2 regions of the Rothia sp. ZJ932 genome follow, and region 1 is predicted to be linked to the other one. Evidence: predicted binding sites of a transcription regulator. Region 1 holds the regulator's gene; the other holds the start of a gene.
The links. The regulator HspR, encoded in region 1, represses chaperone genes until heat shock. The targets are predictions, from matches to a motif close to AAGTTGAGTCNNNNNGACTCAACTT.
Positions count from the first base shown of each region.

Region 2: clpB (ATP-dependent chaperone ClpB) is a predicted target of HspR. The motif match lies at 9,806-9,830, and genes of this name have one in related genera.

Region 1 is NZ_CP070480.1:1,885,289-1,900,924, reverse strand. It holds gene JR346_RS08645 (DUF4235 domain-containing protein) at 143-412, opposite strand; TPP riboswitch at 623-728, shown strand; gene JR346_RS08640 (ECF transporter S component) at 791-1,408, shown strand; gene JR346_RS08635 (ABC transporter ATP-binding protein) at 1,408-2,967, shown strand; gene JR346_RS08630 (energy-coupling factor transporter transmembrane protein EcfT) at 2,957-3,751, shown strand; gene JR346_RS08625 (NAD(P)-dependent alcohol dehydrogenase) at 3,883-4,932, opposite strand; gene JR346_RS08620 (aminotransferase class IV) at 5,120-6,001, opposite strand; gene JR346_RS08615 (multidrug effflux MFS transporter) at 6,059-7,297, opposite strand; gene JR346_RS08610 (hypothetical protein) at 7,391-7,930, opposite strand; gene JR346_RS08605 (low molecular weight protein-tyrosine-phosphatase) at 8,026-8,517, opposite strand; gene dnaK (molecular chaperone DnaK) at 8,958-10,805, shown strand; gene JR346_RS08595 (nucleotide exchange factor GrpE) at 10,808-11,413, shown strand; gene JR346_RS08590 (DnaJ C-terminal domain-containing protein) at 11,652-12,596, shown strand; gene JR346_RS08585 (heat shock protein transcriptional repressor HspR) at 12,660-13,022, shown strand; gene JR346_RS08580 (sodium:alanine symporter family protein) at 13,254-14,702, shown strand; gene trmB (tRNA (guanosine(46)-N7)-methyltransferase TrmB) at 15,292-15,636, opposite strand, start outside.
Region 2 is NZ_CP070480.1:419,058-434,693, forward strand. It holds gene JR346_RS01950 (hypothetical protein) at 1-544, shown strand, start outside; gene sucC (ADP-forming succinate--CoA ligase subunit beta) at 750-1,916, shown strand; gene sucD (succinate--CoA ligase subunit alpha) at 1,955-2,878, shown strand; gene JR346_RS01965 (choice-of-anchor M domain-containing protein) at 4,244-6,007, shown strand; gene JR346_RS01970 (VIT1/CCC1 transporter family protein) at 6,124-7,245, opposite strand; gene JR346_RS01975 (Dps family protein) at 7,648-8,154, opposite strand; gene JR346_RS01980 (HAD family phosphatase) at 8,267-8,926, opposite strand; gene JR346_RS01985 (hypothetical protein) at 8,975-9,511, shown strand; gene clpB (ATP-dependent chaperone ClpB) at 9,909-12,503, shown strand; gene JR346_RS01995 (Sir2 family NAD-dependent protein deacetylase) at 12,731-13,702, shown strand; gene JR346_RS02000 (DUF3073 domain-containing protein) at 13,925-14,137, shown strand; gene JR346_RS02005 (ABC transporter ATP-binding protein) at 14,313-14,975, opposite strand; gene JR346_RS02010 (hypothetical protein) at 14,988-15,636, opposite strand, start outside.

The sequences.
Region 1 (15,636 bases):
TGATGCTACTGAGCTGATGAGGTTCCTTTTTCCTTGCTGATAAGAGCGGTCTTGGTGCTCATTGAACCTACAGGGGGTGCCCACACTTATAAGCGTGGGCGCCCCCTATTGCTCAAGAAATTTCTCAAGACGGTGAGAAGACTTAGACCTCGGACTGGCTACCGTGCTTGTTGCCTTCTTTAGCTTCGATCTTCATCTGTGCGCGTGAGATGGAAACCTTGATGATGGTGCCGACCAAACCGGTGAGCAGTGACCAGAGGATGATGTCGCGCCAGCGCTCATCGGGATCAGAGTTTGATTCGGGGGGCTCATTGCCGGTGATGCGCTTCCAGGTAGCTGAAAGAACCTTGTTTGACAGTGCCACGCCGCCTAATGATGCTGCGGTGCCACCGAGCTTGACGAGTACGCTCATGGTGTTTTCCTCCGATGATGGTAAGTAACGTTCTTTCTAAGAATAGTTGGACGCGTGTTCCTTTGCACGCATAAACCGCCGGGTACGCCCTGAGCAAAGTAACCGCTCTTACCTTCGACCCCGCGTCCGTCTTTATTCACTGTTTGGTTGGTGACAGTTGGTGAGTGTGTCTATACTAAAGACATTGGCTTGATCACTGCCAAGTGGTCAGCGAATCGACAGGGGAGCGCGTCCGCGCTGAGAGTGCCTGAATAAGGGCAGACCCTCGAACCTGATCCGGTTAGTACCGGCGCTAGGGAGTCGAGTTTATTTCTCGAGGTCTGTGTACACAGTGGTGCCAGAACCTTCCCCTTCCTATTGATTAGGGAGGAATTTTTTATGTCTACTTCAACCTCGCATAACCGCGGTGCTGTTACTTCACCGATGAGCTGGCGCGTCAATGACATTGTGGTTGCCTCGGTGCTCGGTGTTGCCTGCGCCCTGATTTTCTGGGTCTGGAACAATGCCATTTACCCGGCTGCTAACACCGCAACGGCAGCAGCCCCCCAGTTTATGCCCCTGATTGGTGGCGGCTGGCTGATTGCCGGTGTGCTGGGCGGGTTGGTTATTCGCAAGCCCGGTGCTGCCCTTTACACCGAGCTGCTGGCAGCAATTATCTCTGCTTTTATTGGTTCGGCAGGATTCGGCATCACCGTCATTTATTCCGGGCTGGTACAGGGCCTCGGAGCGGAACTGGTCTTCGCCGTCCTGCTTTACAAGCGCTGGGGTCTCACACCGGCGTTACTCTCCGGCGCGGTGGCTGGTCTTTTCATGGGTGTCTACGAAGTCATCGTGTGGAACCCCGAATACTCCTTTGACAACAAAATCATTTACGTCATCTGTGCTATCATTTCGGGCACCATCATCGCAGGTTTGGGTGCCTGGGTGCTGACCCGCGCCCTGCTGAAAACCGGTGTGCTCTCATCACTGGCATCCGGACGCCAGAGCCGCCGCTAGTGAACCGCGCAGGAGCGTCCATCACGGCGTGTAATTTCGGGTGGCACCACGCAGGGCGAGAAAACCCCTCGGTACAGGGGCTGACCCTTGGCATCGCAGCGGGGGAAAAGGTCATGCTGTTGGGACCTTCTGGCTCTGGTAAATCAACCTTCTTACACGCCGTGGCGGGCACCCTGCACGATGACGATGGACAGAGCGCCCTAGGGGAGCTGCTGGTTAACGGCAAACACCCCCACAGTGCTCTCGGCACCGTGGGGCTTATGCAACAAGACCCGGAATCAGCCGTCATCTTGGCGCGAGTGGGTGACGATGTTGCCTTCGGCGCTGAGAACATGCAGGTTTCCCGCGACGAGATATGGCAGCGCGTTCCCGCAGCCCTGACTGCTGTTGGTCTAGAAGACCTCGATTTTAACCATTCAACGTCAGCTCTTTCTGGTGGGCAGAAACAACGGTTGGGTCTTGCGGGTATTCTCGCGATGAACCCGTGCGCCCTCTTGCTTGATGAGCCGACCGCGAATCTCGACCCGAACGGTGTTCTTGAGGTGCGCGATGCTGTACTGGCTGCCCGCGAGGCAACCGGGGCAACCCTCGTGGTGGTCGAGCACCGAGTTGAGGTGTGGGCGCAGTACATGGACCGTGTCGTAGTGCTAGATGCTGCCGGCGGTATTAGCCACGACGGCACTCCTGAACAGGTGCTGCAGGACGCGCGTGATGAGCTGATTGCATCCGGCGTGTGGGTACCCGGTTATGACCCCGCCCAAGAAGTAACGGTTGCCCTACCACAGGTTGACACCAACGCACCGGTGCTCATTGAGGCTAGCAACCTGAGCGTCACCCGCGCCGAACCTAAGCGTGCTGCTCGTAAAGACCGCCGTCAGCAGGTGCGCGCGTCCGCCCCGCAAGAACTTATTCTTGATCTACCCGCAGTATCAAGCGGTATTAACTGCACTGTGCGTGCCGGTGAGCATCTTGCCATTATGGGAGCAAACGGGGCGGGAAAATCAACCCTGGCACTGACGCTGGCGGGGCTACAACTGCCTGTTGCCGGTCTACTCGCTGCCAGCGATGAGCTGCGCGCGGGAGCCTCTTGGGACATTGCCTCGTGGAGCGGGCAAGAACTCGTGCAACGCATCGGCATGGTCTTTCAAGAACCCGAACACCAGTTTCTTACCCCTAGCGTGCGCGCCGAACTCGAATATGGCCCCCGGCAGGTAGCCCGCGCCCAAAAGAAATCCCTTGACGAAGAACAGCTGACAGCAACCGTTGACGCCCTCTTACAGCGTCTACACCTCAGCCACCTAGCAGAAGCTAACCCTTTCACCCTCTCTGGCGGTGAAAAGCGCAGACTGTCGGTGGCAACCGCGCTGGCGGCAGCCCCGCGCGTCCTGATTCTCGATGAACCGACCTTCGGGCAGGACGCGCGCACCTGGGCTCAACTTCTTGAGCTGATTCGCGAGCTGCTGGCAACTGGCGTTGCCGTTGTCTCAGTAACCCACGATGAAGAGTTCGTGCGGGCACTGGGTTCTCGCGTGCTAAAGGTGGTAAAAAATGAGTATTGACCTCTTTGCCGAAAAAGAAGAAGCTCGCACCGTCTACGGCAGGCTCAACGCCGGTATCAAACTGCTGGTGGCAAGCCTCGTCACCGTGCTCTTGGTAGCCACCGTTGATGCGGTCACCGGCACTGTGGCGCTGGCGCTTGAAATGGTGGCACTAGCTGCCGGTGGTTTCAAACCCGTGCGACTGCTCTTGAGATTCTGGCCCATTCTGCTTGCTACCCTGCTTTCGGGCTGGGCAACAGCGATCATGGCAGACAAAACCGGCGATGTTCTGCTGGAATTTGCCTATATCACCGTCACTACTGACTCCGCAGAAGCCGGTTTGGGCATGATGATGCGCGGTCTTGCCATGGCAATGCCCGCACTCATGTTCATCACCACCACAGACCCCACCGACCTCGCTGACTCTCTTGCTCAAACCTACAAGCTACCCGCCCGCTTTGTGCTGGCGGCGCTGGCTGCTTTGCGTTTGGTCGGTATCATGTTCGCAGAATGGCGCACGCTCAGCGCTGCCCGACGCGCTCGCGGTGCGGGCGGACGCGGCCCGGTGAATGCCGTGCGTAACGCGGCAGGTCAGGTATTCGTGTTGCTGGTGCAGGCTATTCGCAGGGGAACACGGCTTGCCACCACAATGGAGGCACGCGGTTTCGGGGCGGGGCAACGTACCTGGGCACGCGTACCTCAGCACTCGGGCAAAGACGCTGTCTTCGCGGTTCTTTGGGTGGCTATTCCCCTCATCGCTTATGCGGTGTCAGCGTCTATAGGAACCCTCAAGTTCCTTCTGTGATGCAGCTGGATTCCAAGCAGGACGCCCGCAGTTACTGAGCATATAGCTTTTAGAACTTCATCCATATAAAAATCGCACCCCACCAGCAGTGGGGCGCGATTTTTATAAAACCTCTCAGTGAGTAAAGACTGTTACTTCTCGAAGGTTTCGGTGTCGATCACGGCGCGGAAGATAACGTCGCCGTCAACTACCTTGTCGTAGTATTCATCAACCTGGTCAACGGAAATCTTTTCGATGACTGAGACGATGCCGTGCTTGGCACAGAAATCCAGCATTTCCTGGGTTTCTTTGATGCCACCGATGTTGTTACCGGTGAGTACCTTACCGCCAATGATGAGCTTACCCATGTGCAGTTCGAGAGCTTCGGGAGGCAGACCAACGGTTGAGAAGATACCGTGGGGCTTGAGCAGGCTGAGGTAAGCATCCAGGTCAACGGGAGCTGAAATGGTGTTGAGAATCAGGTCGAACTCGCCCTTGTGCTCTTCAAAGAAGCCGTCTTCGGTGGTTGCCAGGGTTCGGGTAGCGCCGAGCTTCTTCGCTGCTTCTTCCTTCTTCAATGAGCGAGACAGGACGGTAACGTCTGCGCCCATTGTTGCTGCGATCTGAACGCCCATATGACCGAGACCACCAAGACCCAGAACAGCTACTTTCTGGCCTTCTTTGACGTTCCAACGAGCTAGGGGTGAGTAGGTGGTGATGCCTGCGCAGAGCAGGGGAGCAGCCACATCGAAATCAATGGAGTCGGGAATGGTTACCGCGAAACGCTCGTTGACGGTGACTTTCTGTGAGTAACCACCCTGGGTGATGGTGCCGTCAACGTCTTTAGCATTGTAGGTACCAACGTTACCGTTGAGGCAGTCCTGCTCCTGGTCGTTCTGGCACTGTTCGCACTCGCCACAGGAGTTGACCATGCAGCCAACACCCACGCGGTCGCCTACCTTAAACTTGGTGACGTTCGCGCCGACTGCCTCAACAATACCGGCGATTTCGTGACCAACGGTGAGGGGAAAATGCGCTTCACCCCATTCGTTGCGAATGGTGTGAATATCTGAGTGGCAGATACCGGCAGCCTTGATCTTAATAACGATGTCATCTTCGCGCGGGTCGCGGCGCTCAAGATTAGCTACCTCAAAGGGCTGATCCGGGCCGGTTTTACGCAGGGCTTTAACGGTGTAAGACATGAATCTCCTTATGCTGTTTTGTCTGTGTTCTTTCAACACTACCTACACGCACCGCGAGAGGACACTTGTGCGTCAAAAATGACGGGAATTTGACACACAAGTATCCTCTCAACGCATAAAGGGGAAATCAGCACAGGGTTTTCTGAGATGAAAAATTTATTTCCTCGCTCACTCGGAATTTTTCACCTCAGCCGCGCGCTAAGTAGCCCATCAGTTCCTCTGTAGTACTCGCGTCCACAGCTAGAACGGTGCCGTTGAGATGGGTCACCGGTGCCAGCAACCTCACCGAGGACGCCAACCAGACCCCCTCAGCTTCAAAGAGATCTTGCGGGTAGAGCGGACCGTAGCCCAACTGCCAACCGGCTTCACGCGCCCCAGCAAAAATCGCGCCCTGGGTGGTGCCCGGCAAAATACCGTGGTTAGGTTCGGGCGTGAAAAGAGTGCTAACCCCGTCAATAGTCTTAGCAACCAGCACAGAGCTGGTGGCGCCCTCAAGAATACGGCGGTCTTCAGTAACCCAGATGGCGTCGTCCGCTCCACGCGAGGCAACGTAGCGCAGCACCGACATATTCACGGCGTAGGAGAGGGTCTTAGCCCCGGCAAGCAACCAAGGGTAGGTGGAATCTTCAGCCGGGTCGTGACCTCGCGGTAGCAACATAGCTTTGACGCCTTCTTCGCGCTGTTTCAGCACTTTTGCCGATGAGGCGGACGCGCTCACCCACGCGTGCGGTCCCTCCTCGATAGTGCCGCGGGAGATTATTAGCTTGACGGTGTGCTCTTCGCCCAGCACGGTAGTAGCGCCCTGCTCTGCGTGGGTCAGAGCAGTTGCTACTGCGGCTTTCCACTGCTCAGCTGAGGGCATAGGTAAATCCAAAAGAGCGGCTGAGTTTGCCATGCGCTCCAGGTGGGCATCGAATTTACGCACGCTCCGATTGGCAGCAAGCATCGTTTCAAAAACACCGTCACCGCGGGTCAAACCCTGGTCTTCGATGTTAATCAGGGGCTGGTTAATATCTGCCAGTACCCCATTGGGGTCGGCATCAGAGAGTAAAACAATGGTGGTAGTCATACCCCAAGCCTAACCCCGCGCAGTGTCTTTCGCGGAGTTATCGAGCGGCGGGTGAGGTTAGAGATTTTCGGCGCGAGAGAACTCCTCTGCCCCCTGCTTTGTCCAGTCGCCGGGCGCTACCGGAGTTGTAAAGAAAGCCAGCGCCGCCAAAATAGCGAAAGCAACCATGGTGTAGCCCATCGGCATGTAAGCGCTAGCCCCACCGAGCGCAACCAGGGGAGAGGCAATGCCTCCCATAATCGACTGGGTAGCGCCCATCGTCGCCGATGCTGATCCCGCCATATGACGCGCCTGTACCAGGGCAAGCGCTGAAGCGTTACCGAAAAGCAGACCCACCGAACAGGTGGTGAGGAAGAACAGAATCAGAGTGGGAATCAGTGAGATACCCACGCTGAACAGCACCAGAATACTGATGCTCACCACCAGCAGAGAAACCACCCCGACTGTGAGCATGGTGCGCTGTGGCACGCGTCCAACCAGATAAGTCACCAGAGAAGTCATCATCATGATACCCAGTGAGTTAGCGCCAAAGACCCAGGTGAACTGGGTTTCGCTCAGCCCCAGCACGTTTTGCAACACATAGGTTGAGCCAGAGACGTAGGCAAAGAGAGTACCAAAACCGAATACCATGGTCAGCATGAAACCGCGATAACGGGGAATTGCCAGTACCTGCCCCAAACCCTTGTAGGTGTCGAAAAGGTTACCGGTGCGTCGTTTTTCTGCGGGAAGAGTCTCTTTAATAACCATAAAAACGGCGATAGTCGAGAGAAAGATAAAGATGCTCAACACACCAAAAATAGTGCGCCAGGTGCCAAAGGTCAGCACCAAACCACCGACCAGCGGTGCGAGCACGGGGGCGAAACCGTTAATCATCATCATGATGCCCATCAAACGCGCTGTTTGCAGACCCCTAGTGGAGTCAGCAACAATGGCGCGGGCAACTACCATACCGAAAGAACCGCCCATACCCGCAAGAAAACGCGCCGCGATGACTAGCTCAATGGTGGGTGCGAAAATGATGAAAGCGGTAGCGCACAGGTTGATAATGACGCCCATATATAGCGGACGCAGACGCCCAATTTTATCTGACAGCGGGCCGATGAAAACCTGCCCCACCGCCATACCCAGCATGAAGGCTGAAAGAGTCATCTGCGCGCGCGATGCGGTAGTACCTAAATCCTGGGCAATACCGGGCAGCGCTGCCAGATACATATCGATACCCAGCGGTGCGACCGCAGTGAGCGAAGCGAGCACCACAATAATAGCGGGGGTGATTTTGGGCTGAACAGTGCTCACAGTGCGCCTCTTTCTAGCGGTTTTTAGGTTCTTCACTCCACCAAATATTTTACAGCGAAAATAATTTGTGGTGGAGCGCCAGCACACAAGATTTTATGCGCGATTAAGCACGATATCGCACCGGTTATAAGCGCTCGCATATTCACGCAACATTGCGTCTTCTTGACTAGCCCACACCTGCCAGAAGGGACGGTAACTTTCGCCATCGCGCTCCAACGCCTCTTCACGTCGCGCAGAATCATCACGCTCCACCCAGCCGGTGATGTGAGCGGTACCCGTCATTACCCCTACACCCTCTACCAAGAGAACCCGCGCGTCTGTTGCAAAGGTATGAGGACCGGTTGGCTGGTTCTCCTGCCAATCCCAACCCCACCAGGTGCCCGCGCGCCCGGCGGCTATCTCGGCACTGGTAACCTGCCAAGTCTCCAGGGCAGGTTCAAGTCCCTCCCATCCCTGGTAGGTTTCATCGAGCCTAAAAATATCAACGCTGAATCTCGCCTGCCACAGGTAATCACAGGCGATGGTGGCAAGGGTCGTCTTGCCCGCCCCGGAACGTCCGTCGATGGCAACTATCAGTCGCTGCCCCTCAGGAATATGCGGTAACCGCTGGTTGAGTAGTCTTTCCACTTCCACACAAAACTCATGGACAGTACCAGCTGTGGCGGACGCGTGTGGCGGTAGTGCAGGCATTCCTAGCGTGCTTAGGTGCACCGAGTCATCGCGTTCACTCATAAACCCTGAGCCTGCTGAATGTGCTCAATCACGCCGGGCACAGCATCGCGGATCATCTCGTAGGTAATGTAAAAGTCTTTGAGATCTCCGTACCAGGGGTCATAAATGCCCAGCTCGTTGAGATCCTGATCGGCGACAGTCGGGTCAAATTCGCGCATGAGGCGAATCTTGGCAGACTCCTGCTCAGAGGGAGCCATACGCTTGAGCGCCCGGTAATGGTTGAGATCCATTGCCAATAGTAAATCGTGGGACGCGAAGTCACTGACAGCGAATTGCTGGGCAGTGTGGGCGCTGGTGCTGATGTTCAACTCATTGAGCACTTTTGCGGCGCGGCGGTCAATGGGGTTGCCCCGCTCCTCATTAGAAATACCCGATGAATCAACCTCTACATCAAGCCCCGCCTCTTTCACGGCTTGCTTGAGCAGGTACTCGCCGGTGGGGGAGCGGCAGATATTGCCGGTGCATACGGTCATTACTTTATAGGTCATGCTCTTCAGTTTAGTCACTGTGTTTGTTTCGTGATAGTGCTCGCTCCGCCTCAACGCGCCATCACAGGGGTTATATAAGCCTTCGTATGGCACTATCAGGCGGAGTAAAGATTCTTCTGCTGTTACTGCCCGGCGGTTTCTCGCTCAAATTCGCTGAGGGCGAAAGGAAGGGGGGATGGGCGCGCGTCCGCCCCCTTAAATGCGCGGAAAACACGGGCTTTTAAGGGGCTCTGAGGGTAGTAAATTCCCTACCTGCTAGTGGTTTTGTGCAAAAAATTGAGTGCATAAGACTCAACTCTGTTGACAAAGTTCAAAAACGTGGCAAGATGTTAACCAAGACGAACGCCTTGAGTGCTTATGGCTCAAGTTTCTGGCTAGGGCATGCAAGGCGTTCGACAAGACCTAACAGAGAATACAAACTCACTAAGGAGAAAACCCTTATGTCACGTGCAGTAGGCATTGACCTCGGTACTACCAACTCAGTTGTATCAGTGCTCGAAGGTGGCGAGCCCACCGTTATCGCGAATGCTGAAGGCGCTCGCACCACCCCCTCAGTCGTAGCCTTCTCAAAGGACGGCGAAGTTCTGGTCGGTGATGTTGCAAAGCGTCAGGCAGTCACCAACGTTGACCGCACCATCGCATCTGTCAAGCGTCACATGGGTACCACCTGGACCCAGGACATCGACGGCAAGCCCTACACCGCTCAGGAAATCTCAGCTCGTACCCTCATGAAGCTCAAGGGCGACGCCGAAGCCTACCTGAATGACAAAGTTACCGACGCGGTTATTACCGTTCCTGCTTACTTCAACGACGCTGAGCGTCAGGCAACCAAAGAAGCTGGTGAAATCGCAGGTCTGAACGTGTTGCGTATCGTCAACGAGCCCACCGCAGCAGCACTGGCTTACGGTCTGGACAAGGGCAACGAAGACGAACTGATTCTCGTATTCGACCTCGGTGGCGGTACCTTCGACGTTTCCCTGCTTGAAGTAGGCAAGGACGAAGACGGCTTCTCCACCATTCAGGTACGCGCAACCTCAGGCGATAACCGCCTCGGTGGTGACGACTGGGATCAGCGCATTGTTGACTTCCTGCTCGAACAGGTCAAGTCAAAGACCGGTGCTGACCTATCAAAGGACAAGATTGCTCTGCAGCGTCTGCGTGAAGCAGCTGAGCAGGCTAAGAAGGAACTGTCTTCAGCTACCTCAACCAACATCTCACTGCAGTACCTCTCAGTAACCCCCGAGGGGCCCATCCACCTGGATGAGAAGCTGACCCGCGCGAAGTTCCAGGACATGACCGCAGATCTGATTGACCGCACCAAGAAGCCCTTCAACGACGTTATTGCTGAAGCAGATGTGAAGGTATCAGATATCGCCCACATCGTTCTGGTTGGTGGCTCAACCCGTATGCCCGCTGTGACCGAGGTTGTCAAGGAACTCTCCGGTGGTCGCGAACCCAACAAGGGCGTAAACCCCGATGAGGTTGTTGCTATGGGTGCAGCTCTTCAGGCAGGCGTTCTAAAGGGTGAGCGCAAGGACGTTCTGCTGATTGACGTTACCCCGCTTTCACTTGGTATCGAGACCAAGGGCGGCGTCATGACTAAGCTGATTGAGCGTAACACCGCTATTCCGACCAAGCGCTCAGAGACCTTCACCACCGCTGAAGACAACCAGCCTTCAGTATCAATTCAGGTTTTCCAGGGTGAGCGTGAGTTCACTCGCGACAACAAGAACCTGGGCACCTTCGAGCTGACCGGTATTGCGCCTGCTCCCCGCGGTGTACCCCAGATTGAAGTGACCTTCGATATCGACGCGAACGGTATCGTTCACGTATCAGCGAAGGACAAGGGCACCGGCACCGAGCAGTCCATGACTATCACCGGCGGTACCTCACTGTCTAAGGACGATATCGATCGCATGGTTAAGGACGCAGAGGCTCACGCTGAGCAGGACAAGGCACGCCGTGAAGCTGCTGAGACCCGCAACCAGGCTGAGAACGCTGCTTACTCCATTGAGAAGCTCATCAAGGAAAACGGCGAGAAGTTGCCTGAGGACGTCAAGACCGAGGTTCAGGGCGACGTTGATGCTCTCAAGACCGCCCTTGAAGGTGATGACGATGAGGCTGTCAAGGCAGCTTACGAGAAGCTGCAGGAATCTCAGACCAAGCTCGGTGAGGCACTCTACGCTCAGGCTCAGGCTGAAGGCGCAACCGCTGAGGGCGCGCAGGCACCTGAAGACGATGTAGTAGATGCTGAAGTAATCGACGAAGAAGACGAGAAGAAGAACTAATCATGGCTGAAGAAAACACCAACGAGCCCGCAGACGTGCAGCCCGAAAGCACTGACCCTCTGGAAGAGGCGTTCAAGGCTCCGGCGGCTGAGGGTCACCCCGAGCCCGAAGGTGTCACCGAGTCAGATGCGTTAGCATCAGCTGAAGCTGACGCATCCGGCGCGGATACTGACGCAGAGACCAGCGCGGATGCAGCACTTGCTGCGGAGCGCTTGGAAGACTTGCGTCGCCTTCAGGCAGAGTTTACCAACTTCAAGAATCGTTCGGCGAAAGAAAAAGAGCAGCTGCGTGAATTCGTCATTGCTGACCTGGTCACCAACCTGCTACCCGTTATCGATGATATTGATGCGGCACGCAACCACGGAGATCTTGAAGAAGGCCCTTTCGCTGCGATTGCTAAGAAGCTGACTGAAACTTTGGAAAAGCAGGGACTGGAACGCTTCGGTACTGTAGGGGATGCTTTCGACCCCCAGATTCACGAGGCAGTCTTGCAGCAGCCCACCAGCGAGGTCGAACCAGATCACGTATCAATGGTTCTGCGTAACGGCTACAAGGTCAAAGACCGCGTCGTTCGCACCGCGCAGGTTGCTGTAGCGGCAGCTGAATAGCATTAGCGCATAAAGCAATATGAGGCAGCGGGCAGGTACGAGCAATCGATCTGCCCGCTGTTTTCACACCAATACTAAGCACTACGCCGTAGTACGCTCCAGCTCAAACACTGCTCGCTACGCTTCGCAAAAGTCGCAAGTCGCATACTACGGTCTCAGTGCTTTGACAAAAATCAAACTTCAAATATCTATATCTACAAGATTGACGCACGAGTAAAGAAAAGGGGCGTTCATACTCATGGCTAGTGAAAACTGGTTGAATCAAGACTTTTATAAGGTTCTGGGCGTCTCTGATGACGCTGCGGATGCCGATATCAAGAAGGCCTACCGTAAACTGGCGCGCAAGTATCACCCAGACCAGAACTCTGGCGATGCCGCGGCTGAGAAAAAGTTCAAGGAAGTCTCTGAGGCTTACGATGTGCTTTCTGATGCTAAGCAACGTCAGGAATACGATCAGATTCGTAAGTACGGCGCAGCTGGCTTTGGTGGGGGCGGGTTCCCCGGTGGCGCTGGTGGTTTTGGTGGAGGATTCCCCGGCGGTTTCTCAGCTGGCGGCGGTCAGAACATTAATATCGACGACCTACTGGGTGGTATGTTCGGAGGCGGTGGTTTTGGTGGCGGTGGCTTCCAGCAGGCTCCTGCCAAGGGCGCTAACCTCACCGCCCAGGCAACTATCACCCTTAAAGAGTCCTTTACCGGTCACACCGTGCATGTGCGCGGTGGCAACGGTGCGGGTACCGAGGTGAAGATCCCTGCCGGTATTAAAGACGGTCAGAAGGTTCGCAAACGCGGTAAGGGTCAGCCCGGTCCCGGTGGCGCAGGCGATCTGATTATTGAAGTGCGTGTACAGCCCTCGTCCATCTTTGAACGAGACGGAGACGATGTGCTGGTGCGCGTGCCCGTTTCACTTGAAGAAGCTGTTAATGGCGGGGTCATTCAGGCACCAACTCTCGATGGTTCCACCGTGAAACTGCGCCTTGCCCCCGGTGCTCGTGCCGGTCAGAAATTGCGCGCCAAAGAACGCGGCTTCCCCGGTAAGAACGGGGTTAAGGGTAACCTTTTGGTCATTCCCGAGGTGCAGCTGCCCACTGACCTGAGCGATGAAGCACAAGAAGCCTTCGCGCGTTTTGTTGAGCTGGCACCTCAGGGCGACGTGCGTGAAGAGCTGCTGAGAAAGGCGTAAACCGTGGTATATGAATCAGACCGACCGCTCTTTGTGATTTCGGTAGCGGCAGAACTTGCTGGTATGCACCCGCAGACCCTGCGTCAGTATGACCGCATGGGTCTGGTTCAGCCCTCGCGCGCACCCGGACGCGCCCGCCGCTACTCCCAGCGCGATGTTGAGAAATTGCAGGAAATCCAGAACCTCTCGCACGACGGGGTTTCTCTCGAAGGCATTAAGCGCATCATGCAGCTGGAAAACCAGGTGGAGGCGCTGCGCGCTCGCAATAAAGAACTGCAGGCGGAACTTGAGGCTGTGCGCCTGAGACTGCAAGAGAACTCCCGTGTTTTTGCTGCGGGTCTCTCAGGGGACGTGGTGAATCTGCCTCGCGGCAAGCGTCCGGCTGCACGCACCCGATCGCAGGCTGTGGTGCTCTACCGCCCGTGAAGTAGCGAATAACTTGACACTGACACAAGAAATACCGCTTGACAGCGAACGTACTGCCTTCAACGGCAGTGTGGAGACGCCGTTAGGCGGTATTTTTATGCCCAAAACCACGTCATAAATAAGAGCTGTTACACAAATGTAACCCGAGCTGTATTAGACTCATCTCACATCACACAAGAACCCGTGTTCTTGCACATACCTTTCACACTTTTTCAAGAGAGAAAACCGTCGATGATCGATGAAATCTTGGGCAATATCTCCAGCATCATCTGGGGCCCCTTTGTTTTGATTCCCCTGCTGCTGGGCACGGGTATTTATCTCACCATTCGCCTGGGCGTTTTGCAGCTCGTGAAGCTGATCCCTGCCCTTCGTCTTGCTTTCTTTGACCGCAAGGACGAAGGCGCTGAGGGCGGCGACATCTCCCAGTTTCAGTCGCTGACCACCGCGCTGGCGGCAACTGTGGGTACCGGTAATATCGTCGGTGTCGCGACAGCGATTTCCATCGGTGGCCCCGGCGCTCTTTTCTGGATGTGGGTGACCGCGATTTTCGGTATGGCATCTAAGTACTCAGAGGCTTTCTTGGGGGTTCGCTACCGTTCCAAGGACTCTAAAGGTGAAGTTTCTGGCGGTCCGCAGTACTACCTAGAGCGTGGCATTAAAGGTGGCTTGGGTAAGTTCCTGGGGCTTTTCTTCGCTATTGCTGCTGTACTGGCGTCCTTCGGCATCGGCAACATGACCCAGGGTAACTCCATTGCGAGCAACCTGAAGGAAACATTCGATATTCCCGCTGCATTCACCGGTACTCTGCTGGCGCTACTGACGCTGATGGTTCTGTTAGGTGGTATCAAGTCCATCGCTAAGGTTACCGCTGGTTTTGTACCCGTGATGATTGTTTTCTATGTTGGTGGTGCGCTGTACATTATCGGTGTGAACTTCGCTCAGATTCCCGCCGCTTTTGGTGAGGTGTTCTCGGATGCTTTCACCGGCACCAGCGCTGTTGGTGGCTTTGCCGGCTCCGCAATGATCTACGCGATTCAGTACGGTGTTGCCCGCGGTATCTTCTCGAACGAATCAGGTATGGGTTCTGCCGCTATTGCCGCTGCGGCTGCGCAGACCACCCACCCGGTGCGTCAGGGTATGGTGTCAATGACCCAGACCTTCATCGACACCATCATCGTGGTGACCTGCACCGGTATGGTTCTGATCGTTACCGGCGCTTGGCATGCAACCGGTACTGACGGTGAACTGGTTCCAGCCTCTACCATGACTAACCTTGCTTTTAGTGGGGAAATCGGCCCGATCGGTGGCTGGATTGTGACTATCGGTCTGGTGATGTTCGCCTACTCCACTATCTTGGGCTGGGCGTACTACGGTGAGCGCAACGTCGAGCGTCTGGTTGGACGCGGTGGTGTGATGGTCTATCGCATGTTCTTTGCGGGTATCGTCTTCGTTGGCTGCACCACCGAACTCACTACCGTCTGGACCTTCTCAGATATCGCCAACGGTCTGATGGCTATTCCCAACCTGATTGGTCTGCTGATTCTTTCGGGTCTGATTGCCCGCGAGACCAAGCACTATCTGAAGAACGATCCTCAGCTGCGCGCCGACAAAGCTCAGATTGATGCTTTCATGGAGGGCAATCCCGGCGCGATCGACTCCTATGAGAAGACCGGTCAGTAACCCCTAGATGTTTTGGGGATAAGTATCGATAAACAGTGAAAGGTACCGCTTGCACAAGCGGTACCTTTCACTGTTTAATCGGCACCCCCTGCCCCTGCCCGATCTACTGGGTGGACGCGCACAGTCCTTCTCCTGTGCCACGAGCTCGCGCACCATAGGAATCACCTTGGCACCGAACTGCCGCACACTTTCCTCTGGTATTACGAAGCCAGCCTAGCTAAATGCAGAGGATGTTTTGTACCGTGCATGGTCTTTAGAAAACGAAAGCGCCTGGTTCACCAATTTCATCGATATAGGCAAGAAACATGAAGAAGGTTTTACAGGAATATCAGTTATTAACGACAAAAGCCCACAGAGACTGTGGGCTTAAGCGGTTGATGCTCGGAGGTCTATTGGTTTCCCTCACCTCTAGCTATCAGTTCTCACTCTACTCATAATTGCTACGAGAGATGAGAAAAAATAAAAGTAGGGTCACCCATATTTTTTAGATACTATATCGCAGATTCTTGGGAAAAGACCGCTGGCAGGGGATTCCTAGACTGCACAGAGCCAGAGAAAAAGCGATCACTGATGACCCAGCCTATGTGCTTTACTTGCGGCGGTAGGTCAGATCGTGGGCGCGGCGTCCTGCCTCGCCTGCCTTACGCTCAAAGGAAGTCAGCGTGCGACCTTCCCAGCGCGGTGCCCAACCACCGATGGGGTCTTCTTCGCTGGTGTTCTCACCGGCGTACACGTTCTCAAAGTCAGGGTGAGCCTCCAGTACCTCGCGCATGACCAGGGCGTATTCTTCCCAGTCGGTAGCAAGACGCCAGATTCCGCCGGGCTTGAGTACGCGCGCTACCTTGGAGGCAAAATCGGGGGAGACCAGACGGCGCTTGTGGTGGCGGGATTTATGCCAGGGGTCGGGGAAAAAAACCCACAGCTCGTCCACAGA
Region 2 (15,636 bases), 800 kb from region 1:
TACCCGGTTTCAGATGACCGATCTTACCGATTTGACCTTATTCCGTATTGAGATTGACCCGGATTCGGCTGCTGCCCAGCGTATGGAGAAGGTCTTGGGCGCTAAGTTCCCCCGGTGGGAGGGCGAAGTTACCGGTGACATGACGGGTAGGGAAGTGCTGTACGGTACCCGTCAGATTGTGGCTAACTTGTTCAACCGTGAGAATGTCTTTTTGATTGTGACGCGAGTTGATCAGATTAAGTTGGGGCGTGCTCTTGAGGCGGCGCTGGCGCACGATGATGGGCTGGTGCTCAATGTGTCGGTGAACCGCGCGGTGATTAACCTCAGCGGCCCCGATGCTGCTCGTATTTTGGCGGATAACGTGCTCTTTGAAAATAAGCCCAAGTATTTCGCGCCGGGTATGGCGTTCCGTGTGATGGTTGAGGACGCAGAGTTGATGCTGTGGAAGATCGCTGAGGAGGAGTACCTGATGATTCCCCGAGCTTCTGATACTGCCCCGTTCGTCATCAATATTCTTGATGCCATTAGCGAACACCGGGCGTAAACAGCCAGTAATTTATGCATTTTTTTGCTCGCTTGTTTCTTGATGCGTTAGGGTGTTTTCGCTCATATCGGTTACAGTTGAAAGTAGCGGGACTCTCTGTTCTTTAGCTCTCTTGCCAGGGCCGTGAGCGCAGATTGTTCTCAAGGTAAGAGCCCGGTGCTTTGAGTGTTACCGGGCTGAGACTTCGAAGAAGAAGGATACCCCTGTGGACCTGTTTGAATACCAGGCACGCGACCTTTTTGAGAAGCACGGCGTTCCCGTGCTTCAGGGCATCGTGGCTACCACCCCTGAAGAAGCTAAAGCTGCTGCTGAGAAGATTGGCGGCGTCACCGTTGTCAAGGCTCAGGTTAAGGTAGGCGGACGCGGTAAGGCTGGCGGCGTGAAAGTCGCTAAGACCGCTGATGAGGCTTTTGAGTACGCACAGCAGATTCTCGGTATGGACATTAAGGGTCACACCGTAGAGCGCGTCATGATCGCCCAGGGCGCTGACATTGCTGAAGAGTACTACTTCTCCATTCTGCTGGACCGCGCTAACCGCACCTACTTGGCGATGTGCTCGGTTGAGGGCGGTATGGATATCGAAACCCTCGCTGCCGAGCGCCCCGAAGCGCTTGCTAAGGTTGAGGTCAACCCCGCTGAAGGGCTGAACGAGGCTAAGGCGAAGGAAATCGTCGAAGCAGCTGGCTTCCCCTCTGAACTCCAGGACGATGTTGCTGCTGTTCTCGTGAAGCTGGGCGAGGTCTACGACAAGGAAGACGCGACCCTCGTTGAGGTTAACCCGCTGGTAAAGACTGGCGATGGTAAGATTCTTGCTCTTGACGGCAAGGTCTCATTGGACGACAACGCTGAGTTCCGCCAGCCAGACCACGAGTCACTGGTTGATAAGTCAGCAGAAAACCCGCTGGAAGCTAAGGCTAAAGAAAACGACCTTAACTACGTGAAGCTCGACGGTGAAGTCGGCATCATCGGTAACGGCGCTGGTCTTGTCATGTCAACCCTGGACGTTGTTGCTTATGCTGGCGAAAACCATGGCAACGTGAAGCCCGCTAACTTCCTCGACATCGGTGGCGGTGCGTCCGCTGAGGTCATGGCAGCAGGTCTTGACATCATTCTCAACGATGAGCAGGTCAAGTCTGTATTCGTCAATGTCTTCGGCGGCATTACCGCGTGTGACGCTGTTGCAAACGGCATCGTAAAGGCCCTTGAAATCCTCGGCGATAAGGCAACTAAGCCCCTCGTTGTTCGCCTTGACGGTAACAACGTTGAAGAAGGTCGCCGCATCCTCAACGAAGCTAACCATCCGCTGGTATACCAGGCAGAGACCATGGATTCAGGTGCTGACAAGGCAGCTGAACTGGCTCATACCGCCTAAATTCGCAGTATAGAAGAATCTTAAAGAAGGTTAAAACTATGTCTATCTTTTTGAACAAAGACTCAAAGGTCATCGTTCAGGGTATTACCGGCGGCGAAGGCTCAAAGCACACCGCGCGTATGCTCGCTTACGGAACCAATATCGTGGGCGGTGTGAACGCCCGTAAAGCTGGCACCACCGTTACCCACACCAACAAGGACGGCGAGCAGGTTGAACTCAACGTATTCGGCTCAGTTGCTGAGGCAGTTGAGAAGACTGGCGCTGACGTCTCCATTGTTTTCGTGCCCCCGGCATTCACCAAGGACGCAGTCATCGAGGCTATCGACGCTGAAGTTCCTCTGGTTGTCGTCATTACCGAGGGTATCCCTGTTCAGGATTCAGCTGAGTTCTGGGCACACGCTAAGTCAAAGGTTGATGCTGATGGCAAGCAGATTACCCGCATTATTGGCCCTAACTGCCCCGGTATCATCACCCCCGGTGAAGCCAACGTAGGCATCACCCCCGGTGACATCACAGGTAAGGGCAAGATCGGTCTGGTTTCAAAGTCGGGTACTCTGACTTACCAGATGATGTTTGAACTGCGCGATATCGGATTCACTACCGCCATTGGTATTGGCGGTGATCCCGTCATCGGTACCACTCACATTGACGCTCTGGAGGCTTTTGAGGCTGACCCCGAGACCGAAGCGATTGTGATGATTGGTGAGATTGGTGGCGACGCTGAGGAACGTGCTGCTGATTTTATCAAGGCGAATGTGACTAAGCCTGTTGTTGGCTACGTCGCAGGCTTTACCGCTCCTGAGGGTAAGACTATGGGGCACGCAGGCGCTATTGTCTCGGGTTCATCAGGTACTGCTCAGGCGAAGAAAGAAGCTCTTGAGGCTGCTGGTGTGAAGGTCGGTAAGACTCCCTCAGAGACCGCCCAGCTGATGCGCGAAATCTTCGCTAACAAAGTAAATTAGTTTGGCCTTAAGCCGCTAGGCTCCTGGGGTCATGTATGCCTCCAGGAGTCTTGGTTTTATCTCAGCTGATACTATGTGTTAAAAATAGGATAGATGAAATCGTCAACAAGGTGGGGGCTGACCAGTTCACTGGTCAGCCCCCACCTGTCTATGCCTTACAGGTTAGATTAGGATGTCGCTGAGGTTGAGTTGGGGTTAAACAGACGCCGAAGGGGGTGTTGCCACCGATAACGAAGTTCTGACTACCAGTACGGTTGCCACCGTTAGCCCATGTGAGGGTAATGGTGTCGATAGGTTTGGGGAATGATAGAGTAACGGTACCTTCTTTAGAGGCAGACCTTAGGCTTGTCCTTGTGGCGCTGAATGAGGTGGTGTCGCCACTCGTGGAAATCTTAGCATCGCCAGTAACCCTAGGGGCAGGAGTCACTTTTCCCATCAGGGAGGACTTGACGGTATAAACGTCCTGCCAGCTACCGCCCTAGTCAATGTCACCGATGATAAAAGAGAAGCCGGTGACTGGGGTTGAGAAGCTCATAGTCATGGTGGATTTCTGGCTGCCTCCGGTGTAACCCCTGGCGTCTTTCGCTAGTGATTGGACGAAGAAGTAGTCTGACAACCCGGAGTATGAGGGGTAAGCAATGCTTTCACTACTCTTCCTGGTCATCAGATTTTGAGTGCCAGAGAGTGAAGGACCAGTTGAAGAGACATGGTTAATGGTGAGAACCACCTGACCATCGTTGGCTACAACGCTACCTGAGTGGCTGGTGCTGCCCTTTGCAGATACAGGCGTGCTACGAACGAAGTTGGTCCAAGTGATGCGGGTGGTATGCCTGATGCAGGTAGTAGGACTAGCAGCGTGGGCAGGAACGGCTGTAGCTGAGATGATTACGGGAGCTGCTCAAGCGGCGCCCTTAGCTAGGGATCGACGTGAAATCTTGTTCATTATTTTCCTTTGAATGATGATAACCGCGCGAATGAGTTTTGAGTTTTATGGAGACACGCCGGATCTTAGATTTTAGAGATGCATTAGATTTATCAAAATCTCAAAAATTCTAAGCTACCCTAGCATGTTTGCGTTGTCGGCTTGAAGATTTGACTGGTGCTCAAGATATGAATTGTGGCACTCCCTTGCGCCTTCCTTGAAGGTGGGGGGTGAAGCTAAAATTTCTTGATGCTCGTGCGCTGGACGGATGGTCTGGGGTTGTTTGTAGGGGTTGTGGGTTTGAGATCGAGCGGATTCTGGTGAATTTACTGGTTTGCTTTATGGGAGGTGTGTGCGAAACTATTAATGATAATGATTATCATTTAAATAATGCTGATAAGCATCTCGTTTATCTAACTATCTACCGTGACAAAGGAATAAGCATGCGCGCACTACGCAGGAGTCTGGTGGCCTTGCTGACATTACTGTTGGCAACCCTTTACCTGCCTTTGACTCAGGCCTCTGAACCCCGAACCGAAATTAGCAAAGGTCATACTGACAGTTTTTACGTAGTTACTGACTCGGGAACTCCAGTGGTTAAGGTTGCCAATGGAATCCGCAACGACCTCTATGACCCCAACTCAGTGTTCTTTCTCATTGATAACTCCACCTACGGAACCGACTATAATTTCAAAAACCTAAGCCGCAGTAGCGCCGAAGGCTACTACACTGCCAGCTTCAATGCCAATGGATATTTCGAGCCGGGCTGGAGTGCTCCCGGATTCGCGGATAATGGGTTTGAATCGATCCGCATCGAGTTTACTTCTGTCACAGGTCCAAGCCCTATCGCTCTGTTTGGGAACGACCCGCTGTCTGAAGATGACGAGTACGCTATCCTCCCCGTCCTTGCCGATGGCAAGTACTATATTGAACCCGGCACTAGCCTACCGATTCTGGGGCATACCCACGCTCACTGGTATTTTGAGCGTGCAGGAACCTATACACTCACCGGCCATGCTGTGGGCGTCACTCAAGACGGGCAAGAGCTACGCTCCGAGCCTTTTACTGAAATATTTAAGGTAGAGAAGAACGCACAGGACGCACGTCAGGACCTCCCCTCGTCTTCCCCTAGTGAAGACCCAGTGCCTAGCCCGTCTACTCCTCATCCAACGGAATCCTCAAGTCCTAGCGACCCACCAAACACGATGGATGATTCCGCGCAACCTCAGCCTCACACCCTTGTTACCGAGCCTCGTGTTATTAGTAACGGTCACATCGATCTTTTCAATGTTACTGCCCGCGGGAGCATACTCGAACTAGCAGTTAAGGACGATACCGGAAGCGGAATTAGCTACCGTACCCCCGAAAGTGTGAAGGTGAAGATCGATAAGTCGGCTCTTACCGAACTCCCTGCCTCACGAGCCCAGCAGCTAGCTTCGAAGGGATACTTTATTAGTGAAAACGGCACCTCGCAGCGAACCCTGCCCTTCATGGGCTGGGATACCTCAGCAGTCGCTCCTGATTACTCAGCAATCGATTTTAAATTCCTCGAGGTCACCGGCCCTGGGCGTATTCTTCTCTTCCAAACATCTCTCTTTAGCGGTCTAACGTCACCATTTACCCACGGGGGCTACGAGATGATGAGTGGTTCTGTGATTCACCAAAACCTACCCAGCCATGTGCATACTAATTGGCTTTTCACCGAGCCTGGGGTATATACGGTCAAAGTTCGTGCTCAGGGTACACCTGTCGGGGGAGGTCCTGCGATTACTTCCAATACCGGCATTTACACCTTTGAAGTGGGTTCAGAAGTTACCAGCGCTACGGCATCAGAAGACCCAGAAGGTACTTCTATGGAGGTGCCTCTGCCTGCAACATCGAGTCCGTCAGTAATCAAACCCGCACCAGCTCAGCCTACCGAATCTGCTGGGGTGAAAGTTGCTCCCCCAGCTGTTGTGAGTTCAACTGTTCCAGTTGCGGATCCGCAGCCTACACCCAAAACCCAGGGGGAGGAGAATGCTGGGATTCGAGGTGCCACAGCTGACTCATCGGCGTCCTCAGCTCACGCTTTTATCTCTTCGAAGGCTCCCTCTCACAGCACTTTGCTGGCTCACACTGGGCCCAACGGCGTCATGCTAATTCTGATTATCGGCCTCTTGCTGAGTCTTGCTGGTTTCCTCCTCGTACGTTACCGCCGCCCCAGGTAAAAACCGAGGAAATATTAGAGAAATCAGCTTATACGGTGTGCCCTGCGTACAGAGAATGTGCCTCGGGCACACCGCATAAAGGTTTCCTTAGTCATAGCAAAGTGGGCGGTTGGGATTTATAGGATGGCGGTATTAAAGATGAAGCCCAAAAAGAAAGTCATTAGAGCTGCACCGTAGCCGATGGCTAGCTGACGACCGCCTCTCTTGAGCGGAGAAGCCCCAGCGAGTAGACCAACTATTCCGCCAGTAATCAACAGAGCAATGCCAACTAGCACCATCGAGACTACCGCGGCTAACATACCGGAGAAACCCAGTAGATAGGGGAGAATCGGAATAAAGGCGCCAGTGGCGAAGAAAGAGAAGCTGGAGGCAGCTGTCCCCACATCGCTCCCAAGTACGCTATGGGAGTTGATTTCATGCTCATTTTCGGTGCCCGGCCGAAACGAAAATGAGGGGTCACAGTCGCATGTAAAGTGCCCCAACCGTTCCATAGCTCGGTGCTCGGCAGCTTCCTCGCTCATACCGCGTGCCTTATAAATAAGTTTCAGCTCGTTTTGCTCGATATCAAGGTGCCGAGCAACATCGAGAGTCACCTGAGTGGGGCGAGAAGCATCGAGAAGCTCACGTTGGGAGCGCACCGAAACAAACTCCCCAGCAGCCATTGAGAAAGCCCCAGCCAACAGACCTGCAATACCCGATAAGAGAATCAAGGAACTGTCGACACCGCTGGCCCCCACACCCATAATAAGAGCTGCATTAGAAACCAAGCCATCATTCGCACCAAAAACCGCTGCGCGGAAGTTGCCGGAGAGTTTTTCTCGCCCCTGAATAGAAAGGGCACGGATAATCTCTTCATGGATGGCTTCATCAGCGGCCATGGCTTCGGTCGCATCAGAATCGTTAGCATAGGGGGAACGCCCTTCAGCGCGTTGGGCTAGAGCCAACACAAAGACCGAACCAAACTTCCTCGCCAGCAGCTCTAAGAAGCGGGCGGAAACTGCTGGGCGAGGCTCCGGGCTAGCATGTACGCCCAGCAGGGTACGCCAATGGTCCTGGTGACGAAATTCGGCCTGGGCTACTTCGCGTAAGATTTCAGCCTCTTTTCCCTCAGCCCGCTCTGCTAAGGTAGCGTAAATACGCGCCTCGGAGATTTCCTCGGCAAGATAACGTCTCCATCTGCGAATCTGCGCCTTGCTAGGGTTAGCTACAGGCTGGCGAATATGCGAACCATCGGTCATGGCAAGCTCCTTGAAAAACTCGCGCCGCCGATCTCAGCTTAAAAATAAAAAGAGACCTCGGCTAAAGAAAATACTTTCTCGCCGAAGGTCTCGCTCGCCCGCATACTTGATGCATAACGGGTGATTTACCGGGTGCTTGCGCGAACCAGTATGTCGATAAACCGCTTAGGCTACGCTACCTGCTAGGCAAGATAACGCTACCGATGGGAGCTACTCCCCTTCGCTCCAAAACACTCTAATACAAGCTGGCTCCAAAATAAAAGAATGAGGAGCACAAAACAGCCTCAACGTGGGGTAATTCTCGCGTTCGATGCCATCAAGGCAATCTTAAACTCAGGGGACGCACCCACTGACTGCGGGTGCGTCCCCTGAGTTCAAACCCCTTGAGGGGTGTTAGAAAACTTAGCTGAGGTTGCCGTTACCGTCTTCGATGTGTGAGCGGATAAACCACTGGAACTTCTCAAGTTCAGCGGTCTGACCAATCAGCAGGTCTTCGGTGATGGGGTCAAGGTCGCCGACCTTTGCGATGACTGCGCGGTTGTCCTCAATGATACCGGTGTAAACGTCGTTGAGTGCGCGCAGGTGATCCAGAGAGTCGCCGCGGTTGACGTCGTACTCGTTCCAGGTGCGCTGTTCAACGAGGGCACCGGGCAGACCGTTGGGTGAAACGCCCATAGTTGCCATGCGCTCAGCGATTTCGTCTGCGTAGCCGCGAACCAAATCAACCTGGGGGTCAAGCATTTCGTGGACGGCAATGAAGTTAGGACCAACGACATTCCAGTGAGCATGCTTGAGGGTGAGATGCAAATCGTTCATCGCGTGCAGGCGAAGCTGCAAAGCGTCTGCAATCTGGTGACCGGTTTCTTCAACGAGACCGGGAACGGTGAAAGCTGCGTTTTTGTTTGACATAAGAATCTCCTGACTCTAGCTTTTCACTCCCTGTCCGGTGGTTTCGACGGAAGTGAAAATGGTTGTTTCCGTGCTTTAAGTGTAGGCGGTTTTCAGCCAAAAATCTAGCTTATTATGAATTATTCAGAATAAGGAGAGCCTTAAAAGTAAGCTCCCCGTGGCTAACGTGTAAGTTACCCTCACCTTCCTTAACAGGCTGCATACCGGGCAAAACAATCACTTTCATCCCAGCTGCTTTGGCACTGGCAACACCACTCGGGGAGTCTTCGAGCGCAATACACTCACTCGGCTCAACACCCAACCGCTGAGCCGCTAAAAGATAAGGCTCAGGATCGGGCTTAGGATTGGTGACATCATCGTTAGTCACAATGGTTCTGAATAGACCCTCCGGTGCCATCGCGGCAGTACGCTCCGCGATGTGGCGGGTAGCGTTAGTAACAATCGCCGCCGGGATACCCGCTTCATGCACATCCTGCAACAGCTTCTCAACACCGGGCAGAAACTCAATCTGTGCATCATCCAGCTGCCCCAGAATACTGCTCACCAAACCGTCGTAAATCTGCTCATCACTCAGCGCAACACCATTAGCCTTCATGATGTCGTAGGTAACCTGCATGGGCTTACCCAGCGCGTCCAAGGTGTCCTGCTCGCTCCACTGCTTACCGTACGCGTGCGCGACATCCTCCTTAGCCCTCGCCCACAGGGGCTCAGTATCAACAAGAGTGCCATCATGATCGAAAAGAATTGCTGCTGGTTTCTGCGAAGTAGTCATACCTTCACCCTACAACAACTGCTCCACAAGGTTCGTAGAATAAATTACGTGAATACTCAACGCGCATCCTCTGCTTTTACCCGTTACCTGCCCCGCCTTGCCTACCCGCTGGCGGTGATTGCGACCCTCTGGATAGTCGCCGGGCGCTCACTGTTTGGCGCTGGAGGCGACCTTGTACCTGTTTTCGCTGTTAGTTTTGGGCCCATGCTGTTAGTGGCGCTGGGTATGGGTGCTGTGATGATGCGTCGTGAAGCTGCTTTGCATGTTACTCGGTCGACAACTTTTACTATTGCCCTGGTGTACGTGATTTCTTTTGTTCTTGCCCTGGTATTTGGTTTCTTAGTGCCAGATCGTATGGGCGGACGCGTGGTGTCGGCGGCATCGCAGGTATTCGGGGAGCGGTTTGTGGGTCTTTCAGCCGGGTTCGGCAATACGGCTGGAATCCTTACCCTCTGCTTCGCACTGGCTACCTATTTTCTAGCTTTGAATGAATCTAAGAAAACCCACCGCACCCTCACCGGCATCGACCCGGAGCAAGAAGAGGAGCGGGAACGCGCGTCCTACACCTATGACTTTCTTGACTAGGGCGTAGGGACGCTGGTGCGCGCCGACACGATGCGCGCGGGTAGAGCTGGTGGGAGAGTCTCTTTACTGCCGCCGTGTGCCTGCCTTCGCGCGGTGTAACCACGAAAAATCGGAGGTGACCGCGAAAAGTAATGCTGACCGCACATGTCATGGTCACCATTACTTTTCGCGGTCACCTTTTACTTTTGGTGGTCACCTCTGGCGCGGTGGTGTCCCCGGGTGTGCCTGAGCTTTGTAGCGGAGTGCCGATGCTTGCCGTAGAACGTAGAAAGCGGGAACACGCTTTACAAAATAAAGTTGAGCGTAGTACACTCAATTTATCTAAAAGGAACGGACGCAGGTAGTCGGCTTGCCAGCCCAAAACCAGCGCTCCTCACCAACGATCACTAGAGGAACAATGAACACCAAATTCACCACCAAATCGCAAGAAGCCATTTCGGCAGCGAATATGAACGCCCAAACAGCGGGCAACCCCAGTATTGAACCGGCACACCTGCTCAAAGCACTCATAGACCAGCGCGAAGGCGTTGCAGTCGCCGTGCTCAAAGCAGCCGGCGCAGATGTGGATGCTATCTCAGTGGCAGCATCCACCGTTATCAAGAAACTACCGAGCGCCCAGGGCTCGTCAACCGCCCAAGCCCAGTTCTCGCGGGCTACCCTGAGCGCCCTGCAAACAGCGCAGACCAAAGCTGAGCAACTCGGCGACGAATACGTTTCAACTGAACTTCTGCTCCTGGGCATCGCCAGCGGTAACGATGACGCCGCCCGCGCGCTCACCGACAACGGTGCGTCTGCCCAGGTGCTTGAATCAACTATTCCGAGTGTAAGAGGAGGTCGCACCGTGAATACCCCAGACCCCGAGGGCACCTTTCAAGCCATCGAAAAGTACGGCACCGATCTCACCGCAGTAGCACGCGAGGGTAAACTCGACCCCGTGATTGGGCGCGATAGCGAAATTCGCCGCGTCATTCAGGTACTCTCACGCCGCACCAAGAACAATCCCGTTCTCATTGGTGAACCCGGCGTCGGTAAAACCGCCGTGGTAGAAGGTCTTGCCCAGCGCATGGTTTCGGGCGATGTGCCTGAATCTCTGCGCGGTAAAACCCTTATTAGCCTTGACCTCGGTGCAATGGTTGCTGGCGCTAAATACCGCGGTGAGTTTGAGGAACGACTCAAGGCTGTTCTCGAAGAGATCAAAAAGTCTGAAGGTCAGATTGTGACCTTCATCGACGAGATCCACACCGTGGTAGGTGCCGGTGCTACCGAAGGTTCCATGGACGCGGGCAATATGCTCAAACCCATGCTTGCCCGCGGTGAACTGCGCCTGATCGGTGCCACCACCTTGGACGAGTACCGCGAAAACATCGAGAAAGACGCTGCCCTCGAACGTCGCTTTCAGCAGGTTTACGTGGGGGAGCCGTCGGTCGATGACACCATCGGTATTCTGCGCGGACTCAAAGAACGCTACGAAGCTCACCACAAGGTATCCATCGCAGACTCAGCCCTGGTGGCAGCTGCGAACCTGTCTAACCGCTACATTCCCTCGCGTCAGCTGCCGGATAAAGCGATTGACCTGATCGATGAGGCAGCATCGCGTCTGCGTATGGAAATTGACTCGGCACCCGAGGAAATCGACCAGCTGCGTCGCGCCGTTGACCGTCTCACCATGGAAGAGCTGGCACTTGCTGACGAAACCGACCCCGCATCGGTAGAGCGTTTGGAGGCTCTGCGTGCCGATATGGCAGATAAAAAAGAGCAGCTGGACGCGCTGAACTCCCGCTGGGAAGCCGAGAAAGCTGGACTCAATAAGGTAGGTGAACTTAAATCTCAGATTGATGAGCTGCGCTCTAAAGCTGAGGTCGCCCAGCGCGAAGGCAACCTAGCAGATGCCTCCCGCATCCTCTACGGTGAAATTCCCGCGCTTGAAGCTCAGCTTGCCGAGGCACACCAGGAGGAAGCCGCAGCGTCCTCAACCGAGACTATGGTTTCTGAAGAGGTGACCGCAGACGATATTGCCGAGGTCATCTCAGCCTGGACGGGTATTCCCGCCGGGCGTATGCTGCAGGGCGAATCTGAGAAGCTGCTACGCATGGAAGAAGAATTGGGCAAGCGCCTGATTGGTCAGCGCAAGGCAGTCACAGCCGTTGCGGACGCGGTTCGCCGTTCACGCGCGGGTATCTCAGACCCTGACCGCCCGATTGGTTCCTTCATGTTCTTGGGCCCCACCGGTGTCGGTAAGACTGAGCTGGCTAAGGCACTGGCTGAGTTCCAGTTTGATGATGAGCGCGCGCTGGTGCGTATCGACATGAGCGAGTATGCCGAGAAGCACGCGGTAGCCCGCTTGGTCGGTGCCCCTCCCGGGTACGTGGGTTACGAAGAAGGTGGTCAGCTGACCGAGGCTGTGCGCCGTCGTCCCTACTCGGTGGTTTTGCTCGACGAGGTCGAAAAGGCTCACCCGGAGGTCTTCGACATTCTCTTGCAGGTACTTGATGATGGACGTCTGACCGACGGCCAGGGGCGCACCGTCGATTTCCGCAACGTGATTTTGATTCTGACCTCAAACATGGGCTCGCAGTTCTTGATTGACCAGAACCTCGATGAGGACGCGCGTACCTCCGCGGTAATGGGAGTGGTCAATGCCTCTTTCAAGCCGGAGTTCCTCAACCGCTTAGATGACATCATCATGTTTGAGCCGCTCAGCGCAGAGGATTTGGGTAAGATTGTTAGCCTACAAATTGATGCTATGGGTAAGCGCCTGGTTGATCGTCGCTTGAGCCTGGACGTTACCGATGCTGCTCTTGAGTGGCTGGGGCTTGCCGGGTACGATCCTAGCTACGGTGCGCGTCCGCTGCGTCGCCTGGTGCAACGCGAAATTGGTGACCGTCTGGCGAAGGGAATCCTCGCCGGTGAGGTTCGCGACGGAGATACCGTGCAGGTGGACGTGAACCCCGACGTTTCGATGGACGGGCTCACTGTCACCGCTAGCCGCTAAAACCTGACTAAGTGAACAACGCTAAAAATAAAAACCGGCCTTCCAGACCTCACAAAAAGGTGTGGAACGCCGGTTTTTCTGCGCTATGCGAGATAACACCTGAAAAATCATCAGAGGCTTCTTTTAGGTCTGAGCTGACGGGCAACAACCGCTGAATCGGGGATGCTGGTGGTCTCTTGTAGCGGGTGTAGCATTGTGAGTCGTCCTCGCCGGGCATAATGGAAAATATGCAAACCTTCGTTTCGTCTTCTGCTGAATATGCCAACGCTGAGTCTTTACAACGCGCTGATATTGCTACCACGCACGCTGCAGCCTTGCGCTCTATCTCAAGGGTTGTGGAGGATGCTGGCGTCCATTCTGATACTGGAGCTGCCGCCGCCGGTATCGCTCAGATGCTAGATATTGGGGGAGTGCTGGTACTTACTGGCGCCGGGGTTTCGACCGACTCGGGAATACCCGACTACCGCGGTCCTAACGGCTCGTTGCGTCGCCACCGCCCCATGACCTACCAAGAGTTTAAGTATGACGCCGGTGCCCGCCACCGCTACTGGGCTCGTTCGTATGTGGGCTGGCGGCAAATGAAAAACGCTCAGCCGAATATAGTTCATTACGCATTAGCTGAATTAGAAGAAGCCGGAAAAGTATTAGCGATTATTACTCAAAATGTTGATGGGCTACATTCAGCAGCGGGCGCTCGGCAGGTTTTACCTTTGCACGGTGATCTTTCAAAGATTGAATGTTTAGATTGCGGTTTTGTTGAACCCCGCACCGCTTTAGACCAGCGCTTAGAAAACGCTAACCCCGGTTATCTCGAACGTTTGGACAATGCTGAATTGCAGGTCAATCCCGATGGCGACGTTGATCTTTCAGATTCTTTTATCGCTGATTTTCAGATGGTGGGATGCTTGAGCTGCGGTTCTGAGAAACTCAAACCCAACGTGGTCTACTTTGGGGAGAGCGTTCCGACACCCCGCAAGGAGCAGGCGAAGCAGCTACTGGAGCAATCTTCATCTCTTCTCATTGTTGGCTCATCGGTTGCGGTCATGAGCGGTTACAAACTGGTACTTGACACTCTGCGGGCCGGAAAACCTGTGGGCATCATCAACGCTGGCCCCACCCGAGCTGACCGTAAAGCAACCTACCTCTGGCGCGCGTCCGCCCGTGACGCTCTCGAAGAACTCATCGACCGGGTGCTATAAATACCCGCTCCGCCCTGAATCTTGTATGCTCTGAACCTCATAAACGCAGGGCAGAGGGCTTTTGACCGTGAAAATGCTGGCAGTTGGGCTTTTTGGCGTAACGCAACGAGCATATACGGCAAAAACCATGTACCCTTAACAGACGAAAGACGTAAACCCGATTTTCGTTGCGTCGTGAACACACGCGTACCGGAACACGATCGATGCAGAGGGGGTCACGCCATGGGGCGCGGCCGTCAAAAGGCTAAAGCAACGCGGCAGGCACGGGAAATGAAATACTTCGTTCCCGATACCGACTACTCAGCTCTTGAACGCGAGCTCAGTACCGCCAAAAATGATGACTACTCATCGTACGCTGATAAGTACAACGATGAGGATGACGATTACTCAGAGTACGTCGATAAGTACAGCGCCGACTACTCTGATAAGAAGTAGTGCCCTAGCTCATTAAGTAGGGTTCTACCTCTTAACTTTTTCACGTTAACGCCTCCGCACTTACCTGTGCGGGGGCGTTAACTGCGCCTTCTTAGCTGTCGATTTACTCAGGCGATTCACGCTTACAACTCACCTATGCTGCTGCGTCCTTACACTGTCTGCTTTTTGAGAAGTCTCAATGCAGCCTAATCACTTCATCGCAAAGATGCATCACTTCTTCGTCATGGGTTGCTAGCACAACGGTTTTACCTGCTTCTGCGAGGGTGCGGAAAAGCTTCATGATCTCTTGTCTCAGCTGAGCATCAAGTGCTGATGTTGGTTCATCAGCAATGATAATTTCAGGGTCGTTGACTAAGGCTCGGGCAATCGTTACGCGCTGCTTTTCACAGCCTGAGAGCATCTTGACCTTGCGGGAGGACTTCAAACTGAAACGGGCGCTTTCAAGTGCCTGCTCCACCCGCTGTTTTCTTTCTGCCCTAGTGAGTTTTTCTGTGCTAGCTAGTAGGGGAAGCTCAACATTTGCGTACACACTTTCAGCTTCAAGGAGGCGAAAATCTTGGAAAATAAAACCGATGTGGTGGCAGCGAAACGAAGTGGCGGCTTTGGCATCTGAATAGTTGAGAGGCTGTCCGAGTATTTCTACGCTACCACTATCTGGTTTCTCCTGGGCAGAGATAACGGAGAGCAGGGTGGATTTTCCTGACCCTGAGGGCCCGCACACCGCATAGACCCTGTGAGGGTAGAAAGTCAGGCTAACTTCGGAAAGCACAGTTTGGGAGGATTCGCTTTCTGTAAAACTTTTCGAGATGCCCTGTGCCAAGATGGATGGATGTTCCATGTGTATTAGTCCTTAGGTGCTCTTTTTACGATAACTGATGTAGAAAAATGCGGTAGCTAGATGCACTAGGAGGCAAAAGAATAAACAGAGCAACAAGGTCAGAGAAAAGTTGCTGCTTTCATTCATGAAGAGTGAATAAAGTATTTCTGTTGCTAAATACCCGCATACCAGAGGGAGGGAGAAAGAAATAAAAACTAGAATCTCTATGCGCAGTACACGAAAAAATGGTGTATGCGCATATATTTCTTCCACCTGAAAAGTATTCACCCTGAGGCTTATCAGCCATAGCAGCGTTTGTGTAGCTAAGACAAAGAAGGATAGTAGGACAAGGTGGGGTAGCGCTGTGAATAGTCTTTCACTCATCATGCCCTGTTGAATGGACTGAGGAAATACCTGTTGCTGGTTTACCGCTTGCAGTGTGTAGCTGATGTTTGCGCCCCTAATGGTTAGAGGGAAAGCCGCTAATTTTTCTTCAGCTTCTTGCACGGCGCAGACGCAGATGAGTCCCCTTTCAATTTCCTCTAAACCAATAGCAGGATTGGAAAGAAAATCATTTTCAAAATCTTCCAGGTGGCTCGGGTGTGCCAGTAGAAAACCACTCTGATCAGCACGGATTTCTTGCTGCTTTCCATCGATCCAGGAATAAGTGCTAGCGCTTTCA